DNA from 3 places in the Alteromonas sp. AWQ4_252 genome. Region 3 is predicted to be linked to each of the others. Evidence: predicted binding sites of a transcription regulator. Region 3 holds the regulator's gene; each other region holds the start of a gene.

Evidence for each region. The regulator FliA, encoded in region 3, starts transcription of late flagellar genes. The targets are predictions, from matches to a motif close to CTAAAGNTNNNNNNNNNNNNGCCGATA.
Region 1: pomA (flagellar motor protein PomA) is a predicted target of FliA. The motif match lies at 4,346-4,372, and genes of this name have one in related genera.
Region 2: ACXACM_RS10240 (flagellar protein MotY) is a predicted target of FliA. The motif match lies at 3,031-3,057, and genes of this name have one in related genera.

The regions. Positions count from the first base shown of each region.
Region 1 covers NZ_JBSWSV010000001.1:3,602,051-3,608,560, reverse strand. The annotation lists gene thiL (thiamine-phosphate kinase) at 1-522, shown strand, start outside; gene ACXACM_RS15855 (phosphatidylglycerophosphatase A family protein) at 522-1,007, shown strand; gene dxs (1-deoxy-D-xylulose-5-phosphate synthase) at 1,095-2,957, opposite strand; gene ispA ((2E,6E)-farnesyl diphosphate synthase) at 2,994-3,887, opposite strand; gene xseB (exodeoxyribonuclease VII small subunit) at 3,926-4,177, opposite strand; gene pomA (flagellar motor protein PomA) at 4,472-5,233, shown strand; gene ACXACM_RS15830 (flagellar motor protein MotB) at 5,239-6,168, shown strand; gene ACXACM_RS15825 (class I SAM-dependent methyltransferase) at 6,205-6,510, opposite strand, start outside.
Region 2 covers NZ_JBSWSV010000001.1:2,308,981-2,315,490, reverse strand. The annotation lists gene ACXACM_RS10255 (hypothetical protein) at 1-356, shown strand, start outside; gene glpQ (glycerophosphodiester phosphodiesterase) at 550-1,554, shown strand; gene ACXACM_RS10245 (CreA family protein) at 1,590-2,051, opposite strand; gene ACXACM_RS10240 (flagellar protein MotY) at 2,129-2,992, opposite strand; gene rnt (ribonuclease T) at 3,212-3,847, shown strand; gene ACXACM_RS10230 (peroxiredoxin) at 3,876-4,481, opposite strand; gene ACXACM_RS10225 ((2Fe-2S)-binding protein) at 4,685-4,879, shown strand; gene ACXACM_RS10220 (TonB-dependent receptor plug domain-containing protein) at 4,894-6,510, opposite strand, start outside.
Region 3 covers NZ_JBSWSV010000001.1:2,195,382-2,201,891, reverse strand. The annotation lists gene ACXACM_RS09735 (chemotaxis protein CheA) at 1-2,062, opposite strand, end outside; gene ACXACM_RS09730 (protein phosphatase CheZ) at 2,075-2,818, opposite strand; gene cheY (chemotaxis response regulator CheY) at 2,851-3,234, opposite strand; gene ACXACM_RS09720 (RNA polymerase sigma factor FliA) at 3,287-4,015, opposite strand; gene ACXACM_RS09715 (MinD/ParA family ATP-binding protein) at 4,012-4,878, opposite strand; gene flhF (flagellar biosynthesis protein FlhF) at 4,875-6,290, opposite strand; gene flhA (flagellar biosynthesis protein FlhA) at 6,318-6,510, opposite strand, start outside.

The DNA.
Region 1 (6,510 bases), 1.4 Mb from region 3:
CCCGGAGACTGGATTTACGTTACCGGAACAACCGGCGACGCCGGGGCGGGTCTGGCGTTGTTAAAAGGTGAATTATCGGCTAAAGAAGATGATAGAGAATATCTGATCAACCGTCATTTGTATCCTACGCCACGAGTCGCCGTAGGTACAGCCCTGCGAAGAACAGCGTCATCCTGTATTGATGTATCAGATGGTCTGCTCGCCGACCTTGGCCACATTCTGAGTCTTTCTGGCTGTGGTGCTACCCTTCACGTTGACCGTCTTCCTATTTCGTCCAGTTTGTTTACTACAGTTGGTGCGCAGGATGCTTATAGGTATGCGCTGACTGCAGGCGATGACTACGAGCTCATTTTCACTGTAAATGAAGAGCAACGTGGAAACCTGGAGACATCACTTGCCAGTACCGGGGTTAAAGCAACTTGTATTGGTCAGGTAACAGGGCAATCTGGCAAAGTTGATTTAAAACTATATGACGCTCCTTTTGTCCTGAGTGACAATGTGGGTTATGAGCATGAATTCTAATGCAAGCTGAATATCGCGCTAAAGTCAGCTTACGTAACCCGGTACACTTTTGCGCGTTGGGTTTCGGTTCGGGCCTTGTCCCATTAATGCCTGGTACATTTGGTTCACTGGCCGGGCTACCTCTGGTTTTGTTTTGCGCCCTTTTTGGTGATGCCTTCTTTAGTGTGATTACCCTATTCGCGTGCGTAGCAGGTGTTTATTTATGTGGTAAAACGGCAGAAGATATGGGTGTTCATGACCACGGCTCCATCGTATGGGACGAAGTTGCCGGTATTCTTATCACCTTTCTATTTGTGCCTTTATCTCTATGGACACTGGCCGCAGGCTTTTTGCTATTCAGGGTGTTTGATATTCTCAAACCCTGGCCAATTGGCCCTATAGATAAAACATTACACGGTGGCACTGGCATTATGCTGGATGACATCATTGCCGGTATAATGGCTTGTGTGTGCCTGCACGGCTTGTTGTTGCTGTCTGCCTTTTAACTGATGGTTTAAGTTAAGGGAATAAAAAAACGGTATCTGTGAATACCGTTTTTTTGTGCTTGAAATGTTATTTGTAAGTGACGTCGGTCAGTTAAAAAATGCGTTGACCTGGGCAACAATACCTTTGCCGTCAAGTTTGAGTTCTTCATACATTTCTTGCTGAGTACCTTGCAAAATAAAGTCGTCAGGCAGTCCCAGATGTAACGTGTGGATCAGTGCCCGCGACGCCTGCAGATACTCGCTTACCGCAGAACCCGCTCCGCCCATTATGCAGCCGTCTTCCAGAGTAACAATGCCCGTGTGTGATGCTATCAAACTGTCAATGGCACCAGTGTCGAGAGGCTTGACGAAACGCATATCAATTAATGTTGCATCGAGCTCTTCAGCAGCTTCTTCGGCGAAGGGTAACAAGGTGCCAAAGTTCAAAATCGCCAGTGATTTACCTGTGCGCAGTGTACGGGACTTGCCAAGTGGGATGGCTGTCATCTCTTCTTCAGGAACAATACCTTTACCGGCTCCCCGTGGATAGCGCACAGCCGCTGGCTTTTGTTGTTTGTGGCCAGTGTAGAGCATTTGTCGGCATTCATTTTCATCTGCAGGTGTCATGATGATCATATTGGGAATGCACCGCAAAAATGCGATGTCAAAAGCGCCTTGGTGTGTAGGCCCATCAGCGCCGACGACACCAGCACGGTCGATAGCAAACAATACAGGCAAATCCTGCAAAGCAACGTCGTGGATAAGTTGGTCGTAAGCTCGTTGCAGAAAAGTGGAATAAATGGCGACCACGGCATTATAACCTTCCTTTGCCAAGCCTGCGGCAAAGGTGACAGCGTGCTGTTCAGCAATGGCTGCGTCAAAGTATTGCTCAGGAAACTGTTGAGAGAACGCAACCATTCCTGAGCCTTCTCTCATAGCGGGGGTGACCGCCATCAATTTCGGATCTACCTTAGCCATATCACACAGCCAGTTACCAAATATTGCTGAAAAGGTCGGAGCCGAAGGCTTGCTTTTCGGCAGGGCGTGTTCGTCCGGATTAAACTTCGGTACGGCGTGGAATTTTATCGGGTCTTTTTCCGCCTGTGGATAGCCTTTTCCTTTGCGTGTTACCACATGGAGAATATGTGGGCCGGAGAACTGCCGCATATTGCGAAGTGTATCGACAACGCCATTTACGTCATGTCCGTCAATGGGACCAATATAATTGAAACCGAGTTCTTCAAAAATGGTACCGGGCACTACCATGCCCTTGATGTGCTCTTCCGCACGGCTCGCAAATTCCTTAATGGGAGGAACATTGCTTAATAGCTTTTTACCACCATCACGGATTTTATTAAAGAAATTCCCCGTGAGAAGTCGTGCTAAATGACTGTTCAAAGCTCCGACATTCTCTGAGATAGACATTTCGTTATCGTTAAGTACAACTACCATGTCTTTCTTGATATCTCCGGCATGATTGAGCGCTTCAAAAGCCATACCCGCGGTCATGGCTCCATCACCGATAACAGCGACAACTTTCCTGTCTTTGCCTTCTCTTTCGGCAGCAACGGCCATACCAAGTGCTGCACTTATTGATGTCGACGAGTGACCAACGGCAAAAGTATCAAAGTCACTTTCCGGTGGCCAGGGAAATGGATGCAAACCGTTTTTCTGACGAATAGTAGACATGCGCTCGGCACGCCCGGTGAGAATTTTATGCGGATAAGCCTGATGACCCACATCCCAGATAAGACGGTCAAATGGCGTGTTATAAACGTAATGCAATGCCACCGTTAGCTCAACAGTACCCAAACCTGAAGCGAAGTGGCCACTGGTCTGACTTACTGAAGTAAGTAAGTATTGGCGCAGTTCATCAGACAACGCCTTCAGTTGGTCCTGCGGAAGATGTCTCAGGGCGTCCGGCGTTAAGGCCTTTGCCAAAGTGGGGTAATGCGATATGTCTAAACTCATTTTCTTATTTCATTTATAGTGTTGAGTAGGTCATGCTCAGGAAGTGCGTTTGACCATTAATTCAGTAAACGCTGACAAACTGTCGGTATTGTAAGGTAAACTCGCCAAAGCTTGAAGCGCGCTGTCATGAAGATCGGTTAACACAGATTTAGCTTCATCCATTCCCAATAGTGCAGGAAAGGTGCTCTTTCCTTGTGCTTCATCTGAACCCTGAGGTTTTCCAATGACTTGTGCATCACCTTCAACATCGAGAATATCGTCCTGAACTTGAAAGGCGAGACCAATATAGCCTGCATAGTCGATCCAGGCCTGACGGTTTTGTTCTGTTAAGTTATCACAAACCAATGTGATCATCTCCGCGCATGCTCTCAACAGCGCACCGGTTTTAAGGGTGTGTAAGGTTTTAAGGGTCTGCAGAGAAATAATGGTGCCGGTGGCGGCTAAATCAATGGCTTGACCACCGCACATACCATGATAGCCAGACGCACGAGCGAGAATACTAACAAGTTGCGCACGGTGTTTATCTGCATATTCACTCATGGGGGCGTCTGCCAGAATAGTAAACGCAAGGGTCTGTAATGCATCACCGGCCAAAATTGCCGTCGCTTCATCAAATTTGATGTGGCAGGTTGGCTGACCACGACGTAACTCGTCATCATCCATGGCTGGTAAGTCATCGTGCGCTAAGGAATAAGCGTGAATACACTCTATCGCCATGCTGATGGTTTGCTGATCTTGTTGTGGAATGTCCAACGCGTTACCAATGAGGTTGACCAGTAGCGGCCGCATGCGTTTTCCACCCGCCGTTAACGCATACTCCATAGCACTTTTTAATGTAGGAGCATGATCGGGCAGGTTATTCACGTAATGTAAAAGACCGTCGTCGGTTCGTTGCTTCACCCGTCGACGAAGGGCGTCAAAATTTGTCATTATAAACCTGTAATTGAAGGCGGGACGTAAGCTGGCCGTTAATTTTTTTCACCGTGCTCGGAAAGATCACGTAAGGTTTCGTGGCCTTGTTCTTCCAGCAAAATTTGCACTTTTTGTTCGGCCTGAGCCAGCGCTTGTTGGCTTTGTCGGGACAATGCAATACCGCGTTCAAATTTATTCAAAGCTTCATTGAGGGGTAACTCGCCGGATTCCATTTCTTTCACGATAGCTTCCAGCTCAGAAAGAGAGGCCTCAAAAGAAGCGGAGGAAGGGGTCTTGTCGTCACTCACATCAATTACCTGTTGTCTGATTTTGAAGAATACCGCGCACATTAACCGAGGGGATGCGTCGGGTCAATTGCTTTGTCTGGCAGGCTTTCTGATATAAAGGTTGTATCTGTTTGGTTTTATTAACTATACGTATAAATCATCTACATGACTGGTATTCTTATAAATTGATTATAGAATTGAAAATGTCAGCCGATAGCATACGTAACAGTGCCATTCTTCATATTACAGGCGGGCATTTATTCTGTAGCAGCTCAGTTGAGTTTCAGTGTTAGGGTTTTCTGTGAGGAGCAATAAGTGGATTTAGCAACAGTCATAGGCATGCTCGGTGGCATTGGCTTTATCGTTATGGCCATGATTCTGGGTGGCGACTTGGGCATGTTTGTCGATGTCCCGTCTGTTTTAATCGTATTTTGTGGTTCCTTGTTTGTTGTCATGTCTCAATTTACGTTAGGCCAGTTTTTCGGCGCTGGCAAAGTAGCGGGCAAGGCGTTCATGTTCAAAATTGATTCGCCGGACGTATTAATTGAAAAAATCGTTGAAATGGCAGATGCAGCCCGTAAAGGGGGGTTTTTAGCACTTGAAGAAGCTGAGATAGAAAACCCGTTTATGCAAAAGGGTGTAGATATGTTGGTCGATGGCCATGATATCGAAGTTGTTAGAGAAACCCTGAATAAAGATATCGTGATGACTACAGAGCGTCACGAATTCGGAGCATCCATTTTCAAAGGCTTAGGTGATGTTGCGCCGGCCATGGGTATGATAGGTACATTGATAGGCTTGGTTGCCATGCTATCAAATATGGATGACCCCAAAGCCATTGGTCCTGCTATGGCTGTTGCCTTGTTAACTACCTTGTACGGTGCGTTCTTGGCCAACGTTATTTGTCTTCCCATTGCAGCTAAATTAGTGAACAGAAAGGAAGAAGAAAAGCTCAACCAGTCGTTGGTCTTAGATGGCATAGTGGGCATTGCAGATGGTCAAAATCCAAAGGTCATTGAAGGAATCTTGAAGAACTATCTCGCAGCAAGTAAACGGGGCGGGGCAGATGAGGAGTAATCCTAATGGCTGATCAGGAATGTCCCAAGTGTCCTCCCGAGGGGTTGCCTGCGTGGATGGGAACCTTCGCCGATTTAATGTCGTTACTGATGTGCTTTTTTGTTCTGCTGTTGGCGTTTTCAGAAATGGACGTGTTGAAATTCAAGCAAATTGCCGGCTCAATGAAGTTTGCATTTGGCGTCCAAAACAAAATAGAAGTTAAAGACATTCCTAAGGGCACCAGTGTTATTGCCATGGAATTTCGTCCAGGTAGACCAGATCCCACTCCCATTGAAACTATCCAACAACAAACCATTGAGATGACTCAGCAAATGTTGGAGTTTCAGGCTGGTGATGAAGATTCGTCCGGTGGGCGGCAAAAGCAGCGAGGCGATCAAAGAGGAGGGCAGGCACAACAGACAGCGTCAGACTCCGCAGCTTCATCACCGCAAAGTTCCGATAAAGAACAAGACAATGAGATGTTGAAGAAGGTGGCTGAGCAATTGCAAAAAGAAGTGGCTGACGGGTCTATTGAAATGGAATCGCTGGGGCAACAACTTACTATTCGCATTCGGGAAAATGGCTCTTTTTCCGCAGGGTCGGCTTTTTTACAACCTCAATTCAAACCTATTTTACAGAAAATCGGTGTACTTCTTGCCGATATGCCAGGAGAAATTGAAATCTCCGGGCACAGTGATGGTCAGCATATTGCAAATGAGCTTTATCGCTCGAATTGGGATCTTTCTGCACAGCGAGCAGTAGCGGTGGCAGAAGAAATACGAACCGCCCCTGGTTTTGACGAGTCCCGAATGTCGGTAGTGGGCCTTGCTGCTACGCGACCATTAGTTGAAAACCCAGCAACAGCTGAGGACAGGGCTAAAAATCGCCGGGTAGAGATAAATATCAATCAGGGCAAGCCCTTGTATTCTAACCCTGTATCCGTACTAGAAAACTAACAGCTTTCATGTTGGCGCCCATTGAAAGAGGCGGTATTATCCTCTTTCAATGGGTAAACGGAAATGGGGTTTGCTGAGTACCAACTGAACAGTAGAAATCGTGCGTTCGAGAAATCCACCTTCACAATATTTTAAATAGTACGTCCACATGCGTGTAAATCGCTCATCATATCCATCCTGAAGTAACGGTTCCCGGGCATTGACAAACGCCTTGTACCAATCATCCAGGGTTTTAGCATAATCGAGTCCGATGTCTTGTAAATCGCGGACAGATAAATCACTGAACCGCTTGAGGTAGTCATTGATTATTAATTGCGAGGGAAGAAAGCCGCCCGGAAAAAT
Region 2 (6,510 bases), 110 kb from region 3:
AATTGTTAACACTTTTCATTTCTTCAGCACTCACTTTTTCTGTAGTTGGTGCACCTGGCTCAACCCATTCATCCATTTCTCAGGACACGGTAAAAGTACAAGTCGTAGACTACTCAGGGAAGCCTCCTTTTAAGAGAGAAGTCATGCAACTTTCTGTCACCGATGTAGCAAAATTAGAACAAGTTCGCGATGGAAGCCCAGTGGAATATGCAGAAGTCAGAACAGTTGTCATGCGAGGTAAACCCCCCTACAGAAGAATGGTAGAAACGCTCCCTGTGTATGATGTAGCTCAGCTCGAGGTATTAGACAGCTCCAAATCGATCAAAGCTGGAAAGCCGCCCTTTAAACGCCACTAATCACCTTTCTTTTCTTAGCTGCCAGCTTTCACTCTCCCTGCCTGATTGCTGGCGTTTTTCGTTTTTATGGGTAACAATTTTGTCTTTTTCATATGGTAAGGTGCTGATTTTACAGTGTCATTGATGTCCTAGAGGAAGCCTTAGGCAAGTTAGTGCGCTTTGATAACAGAAAAACGTATGCAAAGGAAATATAATGAGATATCGCCGCTTACAGATATGGTTGCTATTAGTTGCCAGCTCCTGTCATTTACCCGCAGTTGCTTTTGACGTCATTGCTCACAGGGGCGCATCCGGTTATCTCCCCGAGCATACACTTGAAGCTACTACCCTGGCTTTTGCCCAAGATCCTGATTACATAGAACAGGATGTGGTCATTACAAAAGACGGTATCGCCGTCGTGCTACACGACATACACCTCGAAACGGTAACCGATGTTGAAGAGCGCTATCCACACCGAGCCAGGGAAGATGGTCGTTGGTATGCCCTGGATTTTACGCTTGAAGAGCTTAGAAAGCTCAGCGTACACGAACGGACCGACAATAAGGGGAACCCGGTTTTCGCAAACCGTTATCAGGGAAACCACGCTCAGTTTCGCATCGCCACACTCGACGAGCACATTGAGTTAATTGTGCAACTAAATCGCGAACTTGGTAAAGATATTGGCTTTTATACAGAAATAAAATCACCGGCCTGGCACCGTGCACAGGGAGTAGATATCTCCGCCATTGTTATGCAGCAACTTAAAAAGCACAACCTAGACAAACCCGATTCCAATATCATTATACAGTGTTTTGATTTTGCCGAGGTCAAGCGACTTCGTACGTCGCTACATTTCAAAGGAAAATTGGTGCAATTGCTGGGAGACAATAGCTGGGGTGAATCGGATACTGATTACGGTGCGCTGATGACCAATGAGGGAATGCAGGCCCTCGCGAAGTACGCCGATGGTATTGGTCCCTGGATCCCCCAACTATTTTCCTCTAGTCCTGAAAACTCGGATACTGTCACTGCACCAGACTGGCTGGGTGCAGCGCAATCACTTGATATGATGGTGCATCCTTACACTTATCGCAGTGACGCTCTTCCCCCTGGAACAAACGCAGAAAAGTTGCTTCAGACGTTGAAAGATGAATTAAAAGTAGACGGTGTTTTTACTGATCAAGTTCCACCAGTAAAAGCATTTCTGCGCTCTCACTAAGCACCAGTATACAAGCGTGCTTATACTCATTTGTATTACTCAGGCTGAGTATAAGCGCCGGTTTGCCACAAAGGAACCGTAGACAAACTGTGTTTAAAGCTCCCCGACGTTTCTTTGGTGCTATAGGTAAGATAAATCAGTGTTTGCGCATTTTCATCATAAATGCGCCTAAGCTTCATATTTTTGAAGAACAGGCTTTTTGATTTTGTGAAAATAACTTCACCGGAGTCAGATTTATCGATAGTTGCCAGCATCTCTTGGGTGATAGGCCCTGTCTGTCTGCACGCAATGGCACTGTCGGATGGATCAGATACATCCAGGTTTGCTTCTATGCTAGAAATATGACACGTCACACCGGTTATAACCGGGTCCTGAAGCGCGTCTATTTTAATGTCTTTGGTCGTGAAAAGACCTAATGACACATCGCCTACTTCATTGTCGCTGCAACCTGCCAGAAACACCATAGTGACAGCCATAAGTGTCAGCGCTTTGTTCATGTTGAATCGCATTTGTTGTCTCCTGTTACAAAACAACAGGGTAAACGATTTCAACCAGGTTTCGCCAGTGGAAACGGCTAGCTTTTAGACAGCCTGACGACAACCCTGCGGTTCAAGGCCCTGGCATCACTATTGGTGTTTTCAGAGATGTGCCTTTTTTCACCATGTCCCGTCACTTCAATACGCGATGCGTCAACACCCAAAGCCGTAAAATACGCTTTAACCTGATTAGCCCGGCGTACAGACAACTGCTCATTACTCCACCGTCCCCCGTAGCTATCGGTATAACCATCAAGAAGTACCAGTTCCAATGCACTGTCTTCCTTGAGGTATTCACCTATCATGTTGAGTCGCTTCTGGGAATACTTGCTAAGTTCCGTACTGTTTTTTTCGTAAGACAGTACTGTGTATGCAATGTCGTCAAAACTATACGGCAGCAAGTTAGAAACGCAATTGACAAAATCATGATATGCCGGAGCAAAATTACTGGCATTAAGTGCTACCGCCACCTTGTCGTAAGTGTTGTACCAATCCTGATAATAAATAGTAGGCCAAAAGCCTTTCTCCAGCTCACTGAGCATTGTCCAGGCTGCATCTTCGGGCAGGTCGCCATTGTACTGTGTGCGCAAGGTCATATCGGCGATAGTTTTTGGCACTGCACCTGGCATCCATTTTGGCGGAACCGAATAGACAGCTGCCACCCCAAATTTTTTGGGCAACAAACGCATGTCCAATTCAAATTCCATGTTCAATTGCTTAGATGCAACGCTGGAAAAAAGCGCTTCACCATACCCTGGCACCGGATGAGTCAGGGTACACTGGAGCCTGCTTTGTTCCTGCATAGCCCAATCAGATGACTCCACCGGTGCAGCGTACTGACGCATTGCGCCATGGCTAAGTGCTGAGAACAGCAAAAGAGCTACGGTGAGAGTGCTTTTCATAGTTGCATCCTAAAGCGTGAACGAACAGTCAATATGGTTATCGTCATCTTGCAAAAAAAGTTTAGCACAATGCGCAGCAGCCTGTCAGATGACGTTTCCACTCAGATATTCCATACAACGGTAGATACCTTTGGGTTATCCTGCGATAATCACGTTTTTACGAATATCGCTTAATCGAAACGTATTTACACGCCAATTGTGAAAGGATAGTCAAACTCTATGTCTGATAGTGCTGCGGCATTGAAAAGTCGCTTCAGAGGGTATTTCCCTGTCGTTATTGATGTTGAAACAGCAGGGTTTAACGCCAGCTCAGACGCATTGCTTGAGATCGCTGCTGTCACACTTGCCATGGATGAAAAGGGTATACTGCATCCCGATCAAACCATCCATCATCACGTTAAACCCTTCGATGGTGCAAATTTAGAAACTGCAGCATTGGAATTTAACGGTATCGATCCACATTGTCCGTTGCGCGGTGCAATTGATGAGTGTGATGTCATGAAAGATCTTTGCAAAAAAATAAGAAAACTGCAGAAAGATGCTGATTGCCAGCGTTCGGTGATTGTTGCTCACAACGCGGCGTTTGATCAGGGATTCGTGAATGCCGCAATAGCGCGAAGTGGTATAAAGCGCACCCCGTTCCATCCTTTTGTATCATTCGACACGACTACGTTAGCCGGGTTGGCGGTCGGGCAAACAGTATTGGTAAAAGCGTGTAGAGAAGCAGGCATTGCCTTCGACCAAAGCGAAGCTCACAGTGCCTTGTATGACGCACAACGCACCGCCGAACTCTTCTGTTTTATCATCAATCGATACAAGCAACTCGGCGGATGGCCACTCTCAATTCAAGAGTAAAAAGCCGGCTAAAATGCCGGCTTCCTTCTTATAACTTGTCTGCTTCTTCTGACAGATATTTTGCTACGCCGTCTGGAGACGCGTCCATACCCGCTTTTCCTTCAGTCCAGCCTGCCGGACATACTTCACCGTGCTCTTCATGGAAGCTGAGGGCATCTACCATACGCAACATTTCGTCGATGTTACGACCCAAAGGCAAATCGTTTACCACCTGGTGACGCACCTGACCTTCCCCATCAATTAGGAATGAACCACGGAAAGCAACGCCTGCTTCAGGATGCTCAACGTCATATGCCTGGCAAATCTCATGTTTTACGTCGGCTACCAGAGTGTATTTCACTGGACCAATACCACCTTGATTTACCGGTGTATTTCTCCAAGCATTGTGTGAGAACTGTGAATCAATAGACACACCAATAACTTCAACGCCACGCTTTTGGAATTCTTCATAACGCTTGTCAAACGCAATAAGTTCGGAAGGACAAACGAATGTGAAATCCAGAGGATAAAAGAAAATTACTGCTTTTTTACCTTTAATAGCATCACTCAGTGTAAAGCTATCAACAATTTCACCACTTCCTAGTACTGCTGCAGCAGTAAAATCCGGTGCCGGACGACCTACCAATACGCTCATAATATTCTCCATCTATAGTTATAATACCCAAGAAAGGTATTTGTAATATGTGTACGCTTAACAAAAAGCCAAGTGTCCACTTAAAGTTTATTTTATTACATTTCAATGAAATAAAACTATTTGCTCCCCCCCCCTCATCGTCCTCTTGCGTTTGACACTAATAACAACTATTATCATTAACGATTAGATTTCGAGGATATTTCATGTACGTGTGTATGTGTTACGGTGTAACAGACAAAGACATTGCTCAAGCAGTTGAACAAGCTGGTGTTGGCAACATGCGTGAACTCCGTGCTCACCTCGACGTCGGCGCACAATGCGGCAAATGTGTTCAAATGGCTCAACAAATCATTGATGCCACCATCATAGACGAATCCTTATTCAAAGAAGTCTGCTAACATTTGAGCAATTTCTAGAACGCCATTCTCGCCTGAAAGTAAGCAAAACCGCCATTAATTCCAGAAGGTGATGTTGACGGATACAACGCCCCCGCTACACCTGAATATGGGTTTTCATCAGGGAACTGATTAAATAAATTCGACGCGCCAATCACCAAGGTGGTGTCTTCAGAAAAATGCCAGGTAAATTCAGTGTCCAGGGTTACGGTACTGCCACTGCTAATATCCAAGCCTGCCGCTGCGTCTAAATGATCTTCATAAAAACTGCCAAAATAATTCACGCGCCAGAGTAAAGTAAATGCATGCCAATGCTGACGAAGGGTCATGTTACCACGAATTGCTGGCAGATTTTCTTCTAGCATACGCACCCGTTGCGGTGTCAGGCTAGGTACAAGAATACGCTCACCGCTTGCTGACACTTGCGGAAAGTATGACAGGCGTTCAACACGGGTATCCGTCCAGTTGACTGATGAGGTAAAGGCATGGGTTAGTCCCGCTACGTCAAAGCGATAATTAAAGACTAAATCGATGCCCTGAGTTCGAGTGTCAAAATCGTTTGCAAAGTATTTTATGGCACTGTAATTCGCCGCCTCGGCATGGCCCTGTGCCACTAAATCTGCTATTGCAGAGTCTGTCAGAGGAATGGGGGAAGTGGTACTGATGCGGTCGGAAAGGTATATGTTAAAGTAGTCAAGTGTAAGATAAAGATCATCACCCCAGAATGCCACCAGCCCCATGCTGAAATTTCGCGAAGATTCTGGCGTTAATGGTTCAGCACCTAATGACTGTGAGATAGGATGTGTTGGCGGCAATGTAGCGTGATCCTCTAAACCGGTAGAAGAAAATGCCGTGGTGATGTTGATGACATTACTTTGCCCCACCGTCGGAGCCTTGAATCCTGTGCTCACTGAGCCTCGCAACGAAAAAATATCACTCAATGCATACCTGAGATTAACTTTCCCGTCGAGGGTAGAGCCAAAATCTGAAAAGTGCTCTCCTCTTAGTGCTACCGCCCACTGCCAATCTTCAGTAAGATGAAACTCAAGATCACCATAAATCGCCCAGTTTTGACGGCTCCAATGCCCCTGTGATACAGGTTGATAACCTGGAAAACCGTTTGAACCAACGCTAAAGCCCGGCGCGCTGTTTTCGCCTTTCACTTGCGCAAAAGGACCGGTTACCCATGACGCTTCGTCGCCTTGTGTTTGACTATAAGTCTCTCTGCGCCACTCAGCGCCCAGTGCAATACTGACAGGCTTGGACGTCCAACCCGAGAAGAAACGCGAAAAATCCAGGTTGATGGTTCGTTCAACCTGGCTCACTGCACCTGGGGAAAAACGTGTGGGTGACGCAGGCCCCAGCGAAGGGTTTACTGTATCTTCAAGATTGAATCGAACATTGGAGTAACCGACACTACCACTAAAATCAAACAACCAATCGTCAGTTAATGCGCCACGAACACCAGCAAACAATGCACCATCTTTTATTATTCCGCCAAATTGTGGAGTGAAGCCGCCGGGAAACCACTCATTAAAGACAAAACAGTTCCTGCCCACATCAGTGTTCTGGTCAGCAATAAGCAAAAAAGCCGGATCATCTAAAACATTGTTATCAACAATAGGTACGCGAGG
Region 3 (6,510 bases):
CTTTTTCTCGATCAATGTTTTTAGGGCCACGTATAAGCCACTCACCAAGGAAGAACAGCGGTATTGCTTTAGAGCGAACGATCATCGTTAGCTGGCCATCAACCGTATTGGTCTTTTTAATGTCCATATTAATAATTTCGTTTACCGCTCCTAAGGGTAATGCGAAAGTTTGTTGACCAACCACAATCATCAACGTTGGCAGTATAGCGAGGGTCAGAGGTACCTTTATTTCAAGGCATGTTCCCTTACCGAGTTGCGAATCAATATTCACTGTGCCGTTAAGCTGGGTAATTTTGGTTTTAACCACATCCATGCCCACACCACGACCAGAAATATCACTTATTTCCGTTTTGGTGGAAAAGCCAGGGGCGAATATTAGGTTAAAAGCTTCAACATCAGACATTCTTGCAGCTGCATCGGCGTCAAGAACCCCCCTGCTGATGGCAATTTCTTTCAACTTTTCCGGATCCATTCCCTTACCATCGTCTTCGATAGTCAGTAAAATGTGATCACCTTCCTGAGAAGCCGCGAGTTTCACCGTACCCATTCTTGGTTTGCCGGCATTGGCACGGTCGTCAGGCATTTCTATACCGTGATCCACCGAGTTTCTCACCAAGTGAACCAAGGGGTCTGCCAGAGCTTCTACCAGGTTTTTATCCAGATCTGTTTCTTCCCCTTCAAGCTCAAGGGTGATTTCTTTTTTCAGACTTCGCGCAAGGTCACGCACAACCCGGGGGAACCGGCCAAATACTTTCTTAATTGGTTGCATCCGGGTTTTCATTACTGCACCCTGGAGGTCCCCTGTCACCACATCTAAATTGGCAATAGCTTTAGACATGTCTTCGTCGTTGGTATTGATACCCAGGCTCAATAAACGGTTTCGCACCAATACAAGTTCACCTACCATGTTCATAATCTGATCAAGGCGCTTGGTATCAACACGAACTGTTGTCTCTGCCGGAGGTGGGGCAGGCGAACCTTTTTTATCGTCTTTTTTCGTCGCCGCAGGCTTCGCTGCTGGCTTGGCAGCCGGTGCCGGTTTTGCAGCTGGCGTGGCTTCTGGTTTTTTGGTTACAGGTGCCGCCGCTTTAGCCTGTTCGGCTTTCGCAGCCTGTACTGCTTTGGTAGCTTTTTCATCTACCGAAACATTGGCCTCAATGCTTGGGCCCTGGCCCTTTCCGTGGAGCTGATCTAACAGCGCTTCAAATTCGTCGTCAGTGATTTCATCACCGTCTGAACCTGATGAAGCACTAGTTTCCGCAGTAGTTGCTGGCGTCGACGCTGGGGCAGGCGCTTTACTCTCACCTTTAAACTGCCCTTTGCCGTGCAGCTCATCGAGAAGTGCTTCAAACTCATCATCTGTAATGTCGTCGCCACCATCACCTGGTGCCGCTGCAGGTGGTGGCACTGAAGTCGCTTCCGTCTTCGCTACCGCCGATTCTGGCTCCGAAGGACGACCGGGAGCTCCTGAGCCGTGAAGTTGATCAAGTAACGCCTCAAATTCATCTTCAGAGATATCTTCAATACTACCATCTTCAGATACTTCGTTAACCGCAGCAACTTCCGGAGCAGCAGGAGTGTCCTGAATGACTACGGCGGGCTCTTCCGGTTCCGTCGCTACTGGTTGTTCTCCAACAGCCGTTTCAGTACCAAAGATATCTTCATCAGGAGATTCAGGTTTGCTGAGTTTGTGGAGTACATCTACCAAGGTAGCATCTGCGGCTTCAAGGGGCTCTCTTGATTTCACCTTTTCGAACATTTCAACAACCACATCAGTGGCTTGTAAAATAACGTCCATCAATTCAGGTGTCAGGTTTCGCTGACCATTTCGCATGACGTCGAAAACGTTTTCGGCGCCGTGGCAGATTTCCACCAATTCGGTCAAAGACAAGAACCCAGCCCCGCCCTTAACTGTGTGGTATCCTCTGAATATTGCGTTTAGAAGGTCGGCGTCTTCTGGATTATTTTCCAAATCGACCAACTGCTCCTGTAACTGTTCCAAGATCTCACCGGCTTCAACCAAAAAGTCCTGTAAGATATCCTCATCAACCTCAAACGACATGTTCGCGCTCCCCTAAAAACCTAGGCTTGACAGTAGATCATCTACGTCATCCTGGCCTTGTACTACATCATCCCGCTCTTCAGCATTTATAATCGGTCCTTCAGCTTCCACAGCGTCGACTGATTTAGATTTAGCAGGCGATGGTTGGCCTTCTTTTTCTCCAAATACAGTCAGCATATTTACCAAACTGTCTTCGACCTCTTTTACAAGGTCAATGACACGGCGAATTACCTGCCCGGTAAGATCCTGATAGCCTTGTGCCATTAATACTTCTGTTAATAAACTGGTCAGTTTTGACGCATCAGTTGAGGTTTGCGTAAATAAGGTATCAATATCGAGACACAGCGACTTGAACTCACCCAGCTCGATCTGACGGGTCATTAATTTTTTCCACTCAGGCTCAATACTGCCAATTTTCTCCGACAGCGCCTCAGCGATAGGCATGCAGGATTCCACAGCGTCCATGGTTGTATTCGCTGCTTTTTCCGTTTCTTCAATTACGTAGGTAAGGCGTGTTTGCGCATCCGGGATATCGTCATTGGCAAGGCCAGCAATGCGCTCATCAAGTTGAAAACTATTAAGTGCGTCGTGAAGTTGACGAGTCAACTTTCCCACTTCGGCAAACAATTCGACAGACTCTTTTGCGGAGACTACTTCCAATAGTGAATTGGCTGAATCTTCATCTCCCTGCTCTAAATAGGTAACCAGTTGCTTTGCTTCTTCGAGCGAGATAGGTACTTTTTTTGTTGGTATCATCCAGTAATCCTCTTCTCTGGGGCGCGGCTGGATTAACCTAAGCGCTCAAAAATCTTATCGAGTTTTTCCTTAAGCGTTCCTGCTGTAAATGGTTTTACCACATAGCCATTAACACCTGCCTGTGCAGCAGCGACGATTTGCTCTTTCTTCGCTTCAGCAGTTACCATCAATACAGGCAAGTGCTTCAGTTTATCGTCGGCACGAATGGCACGAAGCAAGTCGATACCTTGCATTCCCGGCATGTTCCAATCTGTTACGACAAAATCAAAGTCGCCCTGTTGGAGCATGGGAAGTGCAGTACTGCCATCATCTGCTTCCTGAATATTAGAAAAACCTAAGTCTTTTAGAAGGTTCTTTATGATTCGTCTCATTGTAGAAAAGTCATCCACAACAAGAATTTTCATGCTCTTGTCCAAAATAGCCTCCGTTGAGGAATGTTCAGTTGTTATTGATATTCGTATGTTTGCTTTATTCTTCAGCCTGCCATGACTGCATTCGTGCTTTTAGTTTTAGCATAGCCTGGCTGTGAATTTGGCTCACCCTTGACTCACTCACGTCAAGAACTTCACCAATTTCCCTTAAATTCAGTTCTTCATCATAGTACAAGGAAAGGACAATTGCCTCTCGTTCTGGCAACGTTGTAATTGCGTGTGCCAGCGCTTTCTGAAAAGCACCTTGCATGAGGTCTTCTAAGGGTGAATCGTTGCCCTTATTTTGCTCTATGCTGATAACATCTTCAGAAACGCCTAAATCTTCTATACCAACCAACTTACCAGCGTTTACTTCGTTGAGCATTTGATGGTAAGCATGGATACTGACATTTAGCTTAGCAGCAATTTCCGTATCTCGCGCATCTCTTCCTGTTTCTCTTTCGACCTGATTGATTGCATCGGTAATAGCTCGGCTGTTTTTGTGGACGGAACGCGGCGTCCAATCGCCTTTTCTAATCTCATCAAGCATAGCACCGCGAATGCGGATCCCTGCGAAAGTTTCGAAACTCGCGCCTTTAGAACCATCGAAATTTTTTGCTGCCTCAAGTAGCCCTATCATTCCTGACTGAATGAGATCGTCAACGATAACACTGGCTGGAAGACGGGCAATAAGGTGGTGAGCAATGCGCTTGACAAGGGGCGCATGGCGCTCGACCAACTGGGCTTTATCAGATTGTTGCTGATAGGCTGCCGCTTTACTATTCAACGTTGCTCACCTACCGCTTGCTTGGTAACCAATTGCTCAATGAAAAATTCAAGGTGACCGCCCGGTTGCGCCGGAACAGGCCAACTAATCGCCTTGGTGGCCAATTGAGTAATAGCAAGCGCCGCCGGTGAAGCTGGGTAAGCATCGACAATAGAAGTTTGTTTGCGAACGGCACGACGGATATTCTCATCAAAAGGAACAGTTGCCACTAATTCTAGCGCTACATCGAGAAAACGCCCTGTTACTTTTGAAAGTTTACTGAATAATTCCTGTCCTTCACGTATGTCTCTGACCATATTAGCCACGATTTTAAATTTAAAAACACCGTGTTCGCGATTGAGAATTTTAATGAGAGCATAGGCATCAGTCAGTGATGTGGGTTCATCACAAACAACCACCATAATATCCTGAGATGCACGGGAAAAACTGAGCACCATGTCGGAAATACCAGCAGCGGTATCGACAATTAACACATCGATTTGCGAACGGAGCTCACTGAATGCTCGGATTAACCCCGCGTGCTCGGTAGGAGACAACTCTGTCATGGCCTGAGTGCCCGATGTGGCCGGCGCAATTTTTATCCCATGGGGCCCGGTAACGAGCACGTCATCCAGCGTACATTCGCCGGATAGCACATGAGAGAGGTTTCTCTCCACTCGCAAACCCAACATCACGTCGACGTTGGCAAGACCCAGGTCGGCGTCCAGCACCATAACCCGCTTTCCCTGCTTCGCCATCGCAATAGCTGTATTCAATGTAATGTTGGTTTTCCCAACACCACCTTTGCCGCCGGTGACGGCGATAACCTTAATGAGGCTTGACTGATTCATCTTTCGTAAGCTACTCGCTTGATCTTCGATCATACTGCCTGAACTGAATTAACTGCGTGATTACACTTAGTATGGTCTAAACCATACTTTTTATAAAGCTTTGCTGCTGCGGAAACCAGAGATTTTGCATCAGCAATTTTAATATCTTCAGGCACCTGCTGCCCGTCTGTAACATAACTAACTGGCAGTTGTTGTTCTACCGCGATACTCAGTACTTCACCTAAACTGTAGCATTCATCCACTTTTGTGAATATACAACCATCGAGCTTCACTGAATTGTATGCTGCAATTATACGCTGTAATGCAGGATATTGGGTATTTGCTTGCGCAACCAGGTATTTACGAACAGGTTGCACTTGACCGCTGTTAAATTGCCCAAGTTGTTTAATTAAACGACTATCCCGCTGACTGAAGCCTGCCGTATCTATTAATATTAGACGTTTATGGCGTAACTGAAAGAGTTGCTCAGATAATTCTTCACTACTTTGTGCTTTTCTCGTAGTGCACCCAATAATTTTTCCATAAGTAGCCAATTGCTCATAAGCTGCGATTCGATAAGTATCTATTGTTATCATGGCCACTTGTTCGGCACCGTATTTTTGTGCGTACCGAGCTGCAAGTTTTGCCACTGTAGTGGTTTTTCCAGTACCAGTAGGTCCAACCAAAGCCACTATGCCGGTCTGATTAAGGATATCATTACCACTGACATTAACGCGATTAGCTAAAAGATTAAGAAGGTAAATCCAGGCTTCCCTCTCGGTGTAATGACCCGGAGTATAATGAACCAGCTGCTCAGCAAGAGTGGAACTCAGCCCCATACCCGTTAATCGCTGCATAAGGTAGCTGTGAACAGGCTTCTGCTGACGCTTTTTTGCGTCCATAAGATCTGCCACCTGATGCTGTAGTACGCTTCGCAATGAGGCCAGCTCAGCTTTAATACCGTCTAACTCGTTACTCGCTGATGGAGACTGGGCTACATTTTGCGGGGCACTAAACCCCGGATTCATTTGTGATACCGGCTTGTCTAAAACCGATTCAGCTTGCGACACATCGCCTGAAAATAAAGAATCATCATCGCCAAACATCATATCGCTTGAAGGTCCATTTGCAGGCTGTTGTTGAGATGCAGAAAATGCCGGAGTCTGCTGGCTTTGCGTCGCCGCAGATGCCGTTTGTTTCTCTAGTAATGCCCTGAGGCTATCGGAGCCGTCATCACCAATTATTTCGCTCAATGTAGGTGTCGCTTTAGGTTGCGAAGTCTTTGCTGTTTCATGGCGGGGTGTAAGCTTCAGCTTAGCTTCCGGTTCCTTGTCATACGCCGCAACGAGCTCAATGCCATCTGCGACTTTTCTGTTGGACATGATAACTGCATCACTCCCCAGTTCAGCCTTAACCTGGCTAAGTGCCTCGCGCATGTCCTTACCAAAAAAACGTCTGATCTTCATTTCACCTTCTCCACACCCGGTGTCAGATTATTGACCCACTGAGCTGACAATTTTAATTTGTTTGTCATCTGGTATTTCCTGATAAGACAAAACGTGTAATCCCGCTACTGAATACTTGAGGAAACGAGATAAAACGGGCCTTAACATACCTGATGTCAACAGTACTGCAGGCTCGCCTTCCAACTCTTGCTGTTGTGCGGCCTGTTGCAGAGACTGCTGT